Regions from separate parts of the Pseudarthrobacter sp. BRE9 genome, predicted to be linked through region 2. Evidence: riboswitches for the same ligand, from Rfam matches in the RefSeq annotation. Region 2 holds a riboswitch; the other holds the start of a gene.
What was found. A riboswitch is a leader RNA that binds a small molecule or an ion and turns the genes downstream of it on or off. The one in region 2 is predicted to bind thiamine pyrophosphate.
Positions count from the first base shown of each region.

Region 1: another riboswitch for thiamine pyrophosphate. It lies ahead of thiD (bifunctional hydroxymethylpyrimidine kinase/phosphomethylpyrimidine kinase); the one in region 2 lies ahead of thiC (phosphomethylpyrimidine synthase ThiC).

Region 1 is NZ_JAUZUY010000002.1:619,729-624,939, forward strand. It holds gene thiD (bifunctional hydroxymethylpyrimidine kinase/phosphomethylpyrimidine kinase) at 1-1,261, opposite strand, end outside; TPP riboswitch at 1,269-1,366, opposite strand; gene Q9R31_RS07780 (Rne/Rng family ribonuclease) at 1,518-4,922, opposite strand.
Region 2 is NZ_JAUZUY010000001.1:16,782-21,992, reverse strand. It holds gene Q9R31_RS00125 (alpha/beta hydrolase) at 52-786, shown strand; gene thiC (phosphomethylpyrimidine synthase ThiC) at 783-2,609, opposite strand; TPP riboswitch at 2,605-2,712, opposite strand; gene Q9R31_RS00115 (amidohydrolase family protein) at 2,792-3,874, shown strand; gene Q9R31_RS00110 (VOC family protein) at 3,974-4,849, shown strand; gene Q9R31_RS00105 (hypothetical protein) at 4,969-5,211, shown strand, end outside.

The sequences.
Region 1 (5,211 bases), on a different contig from region 2:
AGCAGGGCAGGACGGCGGCGGCGAGGACCGCGTAGCTGCCCGACGCCGATGCTGCCGTGAGGTGGTCGACGTAGGACTTGGTGACGGGGCCCAGGCCGTTCGGGGCCGGCCGGGTGCTGAGCCACGAGCGGTGGAGTTCCGTTTCCACCTCAAGGCACTGCTGCGCGGACCGTGCCCAGAACAGCTGCTCGGCCTCCGAGGGGGCCAGGGCGCTAGCCCGCGCCAGCACGCGGGAGTAGCCGTTCAGGTAGAGGGCATCCTGTGCAAGGTAGTAGGCAAAGTCCTTCTCGGGAAGGTCGCCGGAGGCCAGGCCGTGGATGAAGTCCAGCGCGTAGATGCCGGCGAGGTCCTGTTGGGCTTCCGCCCACAGCCTGGCCGCGAAGCTGCCTTCCGCCAGGACCGGCCGCACATGGTGGAAGTGGTCCACGGGTCCGTTCCCCTGGCCCACCTCCAGCTGGCCGGAGTTCTCAAGCGCCCCGGCCAGCCAGGGCTTGACCGTGCGCAGCGATGCCTCCCAGTCGCCCACCCGGGCCTGGACCGTTGCCATGGCAGAGGACAGGGAACAGCCGGTGCCGTGGCTGTTGCGCGTGGCAACACGCTTTCCCTGCACTTCCACCACGTCCTGTGCCAGCAGGCCCGCGGTGTTCACCAGCGCGTCCGGGCAGTCCATGCCTGCCAGGTGGCCGCCCTTGACCAGTACGGTGGCCCCGGTGGCATCCGCCAGGCGCCTGCCCTGGTCCAGTGCAGCGTTCCAGCTTGCCGCCGGGTCCGTGCCCAGCAGCAGCGCGAGCTCGGGCAGGTTGGGGGTGAGAAGGTGGGCAAGGGGCAGCAGTTCCCGGAGCGCGGCTTCGGCGGATTCCTGCAGCAGCCGGTCGCCGCTGGTGGCCACCATCACCGGGTCAAGGACCACGACGGCGGGACGGACCTTTTCGAGCCACTGGCGGACAGTCCGGATCACCGACTCGTCACCCAGCATGCCGATCTTGACGGCGTCGATGCTGATGTCATCACTGACCGCGTCCAGCTGCTGCGCAAGGAAAGCGGCCGGAGGGACGTGCACAGCCTGCACGCCGCGGGTGTTTTGCGCGGTGAGGGCGGTAATCGCGGCCATGCCGTAGCCGCCATGGGCGGCAATGCTTTTGAGGTCCGCCTGGATCCCTGCTCCGCCGGACGGATCGGAGCCGGCGATGGAGAGGACGCGCGGGACGTCACGGCCCACGGGAGGCCCGGAGGGGACACCGGGCGCGGTGGGCAGGGGCATGGAAAGGGTCGAAGACAAGAGACATCCCTTCGCCGGTACTAGCCGGACAGGTTCAACGGGTCTGGATCTCAGCCGGCCTTCTGCGCGGCACCCCGTGTCGGTGTCCAGCGTAGCTGCTGGGGCGCAACCGGCGGAAAGGTGACAGCACCGGTGCATGCAGGAAGTCCCCGCCGTGCGGTCCGTTCCACCGGAAATTCTCAGGGGAACGGACCACGCGACGGGGACTTCCTGGTGGCGCCTTTTTGGTTTGCGCGGCTCAGAGCTCGGAGGCAGGGACTCCGACGCCGAGGATGATCGGCTCCGACGCTGCGGCAGGTTGCGCTTTAGCGTTGTCCGGTGCTTTAGCGGTGTCGGGGGCCTTGGCTGCGTGTGAATGCCCCGTAGCCGTCGACTGGACGTTTTCGTGCTGCTGGACAGCGGTCTCGTTGGCAGCGCCCTGGGCGCGGCTGGCAGCCCGGTGGCGCCGCGGCCTGCGTTGCCGGGACTGCTCCAGCGTATGGTCGGAGTAGTCCTTTTCCGCCGGAGCTTCCGCGGTGGCGCGGGTTGCCGCTCCCCCGCCGGTCTCCTGTTCGGGAGCTGCCGGTTCGGGTGCCCTCAGCGTGTCCGCGGCTTTGGCCGGGGCATCCTCCACGGGCGAAGCCGGCTGGCCAAGGTGGGCGAAGGCTTCCGCCAGCCGGTCCAGTGTGAGGGCGGGCTTGGGATGCTGCTCCTCGGCGTGCTCCACGAACGGAAGCGGGACTTCCTCGCCGCCGAACGTCAGGACAGCTGCTGGCCGAGCCGGGGCATCGGCGTCGTGCTTCTCCTCTGCAGGAGCGGGCGCAGGCTCGACCGCCGGCACCTGCCGGGCTGCCGCCACCTCGTCGTCATGCAGGTGCGCCGCGTGCGCAGCGGCGGCGATGTTCGCCAGGGCCAGCCTGGTGGCTTCTGCCTTGGCATGCCGCTCAGCATCTGCCGCGTCCGGTACGACGGTATGGACATGGACTGCAGGCGCCGGGACAGCCTCGGGCTGCTGGCCGCCGCGTCCGCGCCGCCGTTTGCGCTCTGGACGGACTCCGGGCTGGCTGGTGTCGGTCCGCTGCGCCTCGGTGCGGTGGACTTCCCCGCGGGCTTCGGGACGGTTGTCGGTGCGCTGGACGTGGTGCTCGGCCGCCACGATGTTGGCGCGGCGGTGCTCCACGGGATCGTCGTGGGTCACTACCCCGCGGCCCGCGCAGGCCTCGCACTGCTCGCCGAAGACTTCCAGCAGCCCCGTCCCCATCCGCTTGCGGGTCATCTGGACCAGGCCCAGCGAGGTGACCTCGGCAACCTGGTGCTTGGTCCGGTCGCGGCCCAGGCATTCCACCAGGCGGCGCAGGACCAGGTCGCGGTTGGATTCGAGCACCATGTCGATGAAGTCGATCACGATGATGCCGCCGATGTCGCGCAGCCGCAGCTGGCGCACCACTTCCTCGGCAGCTTCCAGGTTGTTCTTGGTGACGGTTTCCTCCAGGTTGCCGCCGCTGCCGGTGAACTTGCCGGTGTTGACGTCCACCACGGTCATGGCCTCGGTGCGGTCGATCACCAGGGAGCCGCCGGAGGGGAGGAAGACCTTGCGCTCAAGGGCCTTGTGGATCTGCTCGTCGATGCGCCAGGCGGAGAAGATGTCCTGGTCCTTGGTCCACTTCTCGAGGCGGCCCACCAGGTCCGGCGCCACGTACGTGACATAGGCCTCGATGGTGTCCCAGGCCTCCTCACCGGAGACGATGAGCTTGGAGAAGTCCTCGTTGAAGACGTCGCGGACCACCTTGATGGTCAGGTCAGGTTCGCCGTAGAGCAGTTCGGGCGCCAGGATCTTGGTGGACGCGGACTGGCTTTCGATGCCTTCCCACTGGGCGCGCAGCCGGTTGATGTCGTGCGTCAGCTCTTCCTCCGACGCACCTTCCGCGGCGGTGCGGACAATGACGCCGGCGTGCTCGGGCAGGCGGTCCTTGAGGATGCGCTTGAGGCGGTTGCGCTCGACGTCGGGCAGCTTCCGGGAGATGCCGGTCATCGAACCGCCGGGTACGTACACCAGGTAGCGGCCGGGAAGGGAGATCTGGCTGGTGAGCCGGGCGCCCTTGTGGCCCACGGGGTCCTTGGTGACCTGGACCAGGACGGTGTCGCCCGACTTCAGCGCGTTCTCGATCCGGCGCTGCTTGCCTTCGAGGTTGACGGCTTCCCAGTTCACTTCGCCGGCGTACAGCACGGCGTTGCGGCCGCGCCCGATGTCCACGAACGCAGCTTCCATGGACGGCAGCACGTTCTGGACCTTGCCCAGGTACACGTTGCCGATGAGCGAGTCCTGCTGGGTTTTGGACACGAAGTGTTCGGCCAGGACGCCGTCCTCGAGGACGGCGATCTGGATCCTGTCGTCGCGCTGGCGGACGATCATCTGCCGGTCCACGGATTCGCGGCGGGCCAGGAACTCTGCTTCGGTGATGACGGTGCGGCGGCGGCCGGTATCGCGGGACTCGCGGCGGCGCTGCTTCTTGGCCTCCAGGCGGGTGGAACCCTTGACACTGGTGACCCGGTTGCTGACCGGCGCTTCGGTGACGGCGCGCGGCGCACGGACGCGGGTGACGGTGTTGGGCGGGTCGTCTTCCCCGCCGCCCGTCAGTTCGAGGTCCTGGTCACCGCGGCGGCGGCGACGGCGGCGGCGGGAGGTGACACCCTCCTCCAGCTGCACGGCGCTGTCTTCGTCGGCCTCGTCCTCGGCGTCGGCCTCGGCGTTGTCGCCCTCGATGTCCTCGTCTGCGCTGTCGCCGATGCGGCTGCGGCCCCTGCGTCCCCGGCTGCGGCGCCGGCGGCGGCCGGAGGAATCGTCGCCGTCGTCGGTCTCTTCCTCTTCAGGCTCCTCGACGGCGGGCACTGCGGGACGGACCACGGTGCTGAGGTCCGGCGCCTGGAAGATCACGGACGTGGGAGTTGCAGGCTCCAGGAAGAGGGAACCAAAGGGGCTGGCAGCCGCGGCGGGTGCGGGCTCTTCCTTGGCCGTGGTTTCCCGGGCCGGCTCCTGGGCAGAAGCGGCCTCCGGGGCAGCGGGCTCCTGGCCCGGCTCCTCCGCCGCGACTTGCTCCTGCGCAGCAACCTGTTCGGGGGCGACAACCTGTTCTTTGGCTTCCGGCGCTACTGACTCTGCAACCATGGCGCCGGCTGCCCCGGATTCCACTGCGGGCGTGGCGGCGGGGGACACAACCTTGCGGGTGGCCACCCGGCGGCGGCGAACGGGCCTGGTTTCGGCGTCTGCCGTGGCCGTGGCGGCAGGTACTGCTTCAGGGCTTTCGTCGGGCGCGTCCGATTCCGATGCCGGAGCGTCGACGGCCGCAACGCCGGCAGCGGGTGCCGCCGCTTCGGCTTCATCAGCGAAGGCGGGCAGGGGTTCGGCGATGCCGGCTTTCCTCCGGGCGCGTGTGCGCCGCGCCGGGGCCTTGGCCGCCGCGGCGGCTTCCTCCGCCGGCGAGTCGCCGCTCGCTTCGGGGGCGGGCGCTTCCGGCGCCGTCGCTACGACACCTGTCACGGCATCTGTCGGTGCATCGTCGGTCTTGGGAGCCGCTTTGCGGCGGGTACGTACAGCCCTCTTGGGAGCAGCAGCCCCGGCAACCGCTGCATCATCGTTAACGGCCAGTTCCTGATCATTGTCCATATGTGGCAACACTCCTGCCCCTGACGTACCGCCACATCCGGCACCCATTGGGGCACATATTGTCAAAACCCGCAGGCGTTGACAGAAGTCAAGTGGATACTCCCAGGTTCGCACCGTCATTGGGGTGCGGCAGCCCGTGGGAGCCGGTGGATGTTCTGAAAACCCGTTGTTCTGCGTGCCACAACCAGGTGCCGCCCAATGGAGTGGCGGGAGTGCCGGAAGAATCCGAAGCCTGCCCTGCCCATCATTGGCGGTCTTGGGAACATACCACCGGACCGGAGTCCGAATG
Region 2 (5,211 bases):
TACTTGGGATGGTTCCCGGGGGATGTCAGTGCCGTGGAATAGGGTTGGGACATGTTCAAGCAGAGGGTAGTTTTCGTGCACGGCGCCGGGACTTTTGGCGCCGCCGCGTGGCCGCGCCAGCACGGCATGGCACTGTCCTATGACGCATTGTTCCTCCGCCGGCACGGCTTTGATGCCGTGGCGGAGCCCCTTGAGTCCTCCTTCGCCGAGGACACCGCCATTATCCTGCGGTCCCTGGCCGATGACGGGCGGGGCGCCGCCGGAGGGCATGTGGTGGCGCACGCCCAGGGGGCCATCGCGGCCATGATGGCCGCTGTCGAACGTCCGGACCTGGTCTTTTCGTTGACCCTCGTGGAGCCGGCCTGCCTCTCCCTGACGGCAGAGCTTCCGGCCACGGCAGCCCACATCAGCCTGATGCAGCCCCTCTTCGACGTCCGCCACCAGCTCAGCGACGAAGACTTCCAGCGTGAATTCGTCAGGCGGGTCTTTGCCACCGACCTCCAGCAGCCCGCCACCACGGAGGAAAAAAGGTCCGCCCGCAGGCTGCGGCTCCAGGCCCCCTCGTGGGAGGCGCCGCTGCACATCGTTCCCGGTGTGCCCACGCTGGTCCTGACCGGCGGGTGGGAGCCGCTTTACGAGGAAATTGCCGGCTATCTCCGGGAGACCGGCGCCCTGCACCGCGTTGCCGCGGGAGGGCACCGGCCCCATGACTCCCCGGACGGGGACCGGGCGATCCGGCAGTTCATCAGCCAGGTCAGCCGGAGCCAGCCCGCCCGGGCCTCCTAGCTCCCGGCAGGAAGGCGCAGCTCGGGCAGGTAGACCTTGCCGCCGGCCGCCAGGAACTCTTCGCTCTTCTCCCGCATCCCGGATGCCACACCGGCGCGCGCAGCCTGGGCCTCCGCGGAGCCAAATTCGTCCCGGATGTCCTGGCTGATCCGCATGGAGCAGAACTTGGGCCCGCACATCGAACAGAAATGCGCCGTCTTGGCGGGCTCCGCCGGCAGGGTCTCGTCGTGGAACGCCTCCGCCGTCACCGGGTCAAGGGACAACGCGAACTGGTCCCGCCAGCGGAATTCGAACCGCGCCTTGGACAATGCGTCGTCCCGTTCGCGCGCCCCCGGGTGGCCTTTGGCCAGGTCCGCGGCGTGGGCGGCAATCTTGTAGGTGATCACGCCGGTCTTCACGTCGTCCTTGTTGGGCAGGCCCAGGTGTTCCTTCGGGGTGACGTAGCACAGCATCGCGGTGCCGTAACGGGCAATTTCGGTGGCGCCGATTGCCGACGTGATGTGGTCATAGCCGGGGGCAACGTCTGTCACCAGCGGCCCCAGGGTGTAGAACGGCGCCCCCTTGCACAGTTCCTGCTGCCGTTCGACGTTTTCGCGCACCAGGTGGAAGGGAACGTGGCCGGGCCCTTCCACCATCACCTGCACGTCGTACTCCCATGCGCGCTGGGTGAGCTCGGCGAGCGTGTCCAGTTCCGCGAACTGGGCGGCGTCGTTGGCGTCCGCCGTTGAGCCGGGGCGCAGGCCGTCCCCCAGGGAGAAGGCAACGTCGTACTTCGCGAAGATTTCGCACAGTTCGTCGAAGTGTGTGTAGAGGAAGTTCTCCTGGTGATGGGCCAGACACCATCCGGCCATAATCGAGCCGCCGCGCGAGACAATGCCCGTCACGCGGTTGGCAGTCAGCGGCACATACCGAAGCAACACCCCGGCGTGGATGGTCATATAGTCCACGCCCTGCTCACACTGTTCAATCACCGTGTCCCGGAAGATCTCCCAGGTCAGTGCGTTGGCCTCGCCGTTCACTTTTTCCAGGGCCTGGTAGATCGGCACGGTACCGATCGGGACGGGGGAGTTGCGGATGATCCATTCCCGTGTGGTGTGGATATCGTCGCCGGTGGACAGGTCCATCACGGTGTCGGCGCCCCATTGCGTGGCCCACTGCAGCTTGTCCACCTCTTCGGCGATGGAGCTCGTCACGGCCGAGTTGCCGATGTTGGCGTTGATCTTCACCAGGAACGCCTTGCCGATGATCATCGGCTCGGACTCCGGATGGTTGATGTTGTTCGGGATGATGGCCCGGCCGGCAGCCAGTTCGCTCCGGACCAGCTCCACGTCGCAGTTCTCGCGGAGCGCCACGAATCGCATTTCCTGCGTGATGATTCCCTGCCGGGCGTAGTGCATCTGGGTCACCGTCCGGCCGTCGACGGCGCGGCGGGGCACCGGCTGCGCCCCCTTCCACTCCGCCGAGGCAGCCCCCCGGCGGACGGCCGAGCGGCCGTCGTCGAGCAGGTTGCGTTCCCTGCCGCTGTAGGCCTCGGTATCCCCGCGCGCCACGATCCACTCCGCGCGGAAGGGCTCCAGGCCGCGGACCGGGTCGCTGCCCGGGCCGGCGGTCCGGTAGGTCCGGAAAGGTGCGTTCGGCTGCCCGTTGGGTGACGGCTCCAGGGCAATTTCCGTCACCGGTACCCGGATTCCGGAGGCGGCGTCGTCAATGAACGCCAGCGAATGCGACGTCAGGGACTGGGTCACCTGTGGCACCGGATCAGCGCCGGACTTCCCGGCGGACGGCTGGTGGGCAGGGTTCAACTGGGTGTTTTGCGTACTCAAGGGAATACTCACTTCCTTCGCCGGCATTACCCGGACAGGTTCAACGGTCGCAGGCTGCGTCAGCCCGATCTCAGCCCCTGCAAGGGCACCCGTGTGGTCAGGAAAGAAGCTACCACAGGCCCCGGGAAGAGCCTTGTCACATTCGCGGGTGCTAGCCTGACCGGGCATCGAAAGGAAGCCCGATGGCAGACATCATCTACTTTCGCGGACCCGTCCTGACCGCACCGGACCGGGTACGCCATGGACTCTGGTCGGTGGACGGCAAACTCACATTCAGCCGGCCCGCTGCCCCTCCGGAGCGGGTACTCGACGGCTGGGTGCTGCCGGGGTTTGCGGACGCCCACTGCCACATCGGGCTTGGCCCCGCCGGCCCTGTCGAACCCGCCGTTGCACGGGCCCAGGCGCTGGCCGACCTCAACGCCGGAACACTGCTGGTCCGCGACGCCGGCTCACCTGCCGACACCCGCTGGATGCAGGGCGGCCGGGACTTCCCGGTGCTGATCCGTGCCGGACGCCATGTAGCCCGCACGCGGCGCTACCTGCGCGGTTTCGCCGAGGAGGTGGAGCCCGGCAGGCTCGCGGAGGCCGTCCGAAAGCAGGCGCGCGACGGCGACGGCTGGGTCAAGCTGGTGGGCGACTGGATCGACCGGGGCGCCGGCGACCTCGCGCCCTCCTTTCCTGCCGCCGTCGTGCGTGATGCTGTCCAGGCTGCCCATGACGAAGGTGCCCGGGTCACTGCGCATTGCTTTGCCGAGGACACCCTGGACCAGATGCTGGACGCCGGCATTGACTGCATCGAGCACGCCACGGGGCTGCTGCCCCGCCACCTGCCCCGGTTCGTGGAACAGGGTGTGCCGATCGTGCCCACCCTCATCAACATTGCAACCTTCCCCGACATCGCTGCACAGGCAGATGCCAAGTTCCCACGCTATGCGGCGCACATGCGCGCCCTCTGGGAACGCAGGCTGGAACGGGTGGCCGAGGCCCATGCCGCCGGGGTGCGAATCTTTGCCGGCACGGATGCAGGCAGCGTGATCCGCCACGGCAGGATCGCCGATGAGGTCCTCGCCCTGCACCGGGCAGGCCTGCCCATGGAGGCGGCCCTGGATGCTGCCTGCTGGGCAGCCCGGACCTGGCTGGGAGCGGACAACCTCGCGGAAGGTGCGCGGGCCGACGTCGTGGTGTGCCGGGAAGACCCGCGGGCCGTGCCGGAGACCATCACAGCCCTGGAGCATGTGGTGCTGGGCGGCCGGATCATCCGCTGACCTGCCCCGGTCCGGCACTTGGAATAAATTGAATCTTCAAGTAATTTTAATATGTGAAAGGCCGCCAACGGGACGGCCTCCAATACAAGGAGCCTTCACATGACCGAAGCAGCCAGCAGCCAGGATCTTCTTCCTGCCGACCTCGCCATGGGCACGGTGATGCTCAAGGTGGGCGACATGAAGCTCATGACCGACTACTACCAGCGCGCGTTGGGCCTTGAGGTGGTGGCTGAGCAGGACGGCGGGCTATACCTTGGCAGGCTCGGCAGGCCGCTGGTCCACCTGGCGCCGGCCCCCGGGCTGCACCTTCCCGGCAGGGGGGAAGCGGGCCTGTTCCACACCGCTTTATTGTTCGAGGACCAGGCTTCCCTGGCGGCCACCATCGCCACGGCTGCCCAGTACGAGCCCCGCTCCTTCACCGGCAGCGCCGACCACCTGGTCAGTGAAGCGTTTTACTTCACCGACCCTGAGGGCAACGGCATCGAGCTGTACTGGGACCGGCCGCGCAGCAACTGGTCCTGGAACGGGACGGACGTGGTGATGGACAGCCTCGCGCTCCCGCCTCAGCGCTACCTGGAAAAGCACCTCACCGAAGAATCCCTGGAGGGCCAGCGGCAGACGTCCGCCGGCGTAGGGCACGTCCACCTCCAGGTTGGCGATGTCCAGACCGCCCGGGACTTCTACGTGGGCACCCTCGGTTTCGAGAAGACGGCGGGCTGGCACGGGCAGGCGCTGTTCGTTTCCGCGGGCCGCTACCACCACCACATGGCCATGAACGTCTGGAACAGCCGCGGCGCCGGCCCCCGCAAGGACACGCTTGGGCTCGGCGAGGTGCTCATTGAGGTTCCCTCGGGTGACGACGTCGGGGCGCTGGCTGACCGCCTCAGGGTCGCCGGGGTGCCGGCCCACCACACCGGTGCGGAGCTTCGGTTCGAGGACCCGTGGCGCAACCGGCTCCGGGTGGCCGTCCGCTGACCGGTTCCTCAGACCCCGGCGTGTGCGCAGGTGGCCCGGCAACTACTAGGCTGATTCCGTACGGCGGGGGCTGCAGGCAGCCCCCGGCACGCAGCTCCGCCAACGGAAGGGCACCCGCAATGGGCTTCACCGAGATCTTTGTCGCCACCCATGACGCCGCACTGAAACGCGCCGGCATCCTCGATGAAGGAAGCGGATCCGCTGCGGACGGCGGGCCCGCGGGCCAGGCAGTACGGATCCAGGACATCAGCGACTTCGAAGTCGAGCAGCTGGGCGACCTTGCCGGGACTGCCGTGCACGCCGGCGGGGCCGACTACGAGCTGACCATGGTGGACGTTTCCAGCGATTCCCTCCTTGCCGTT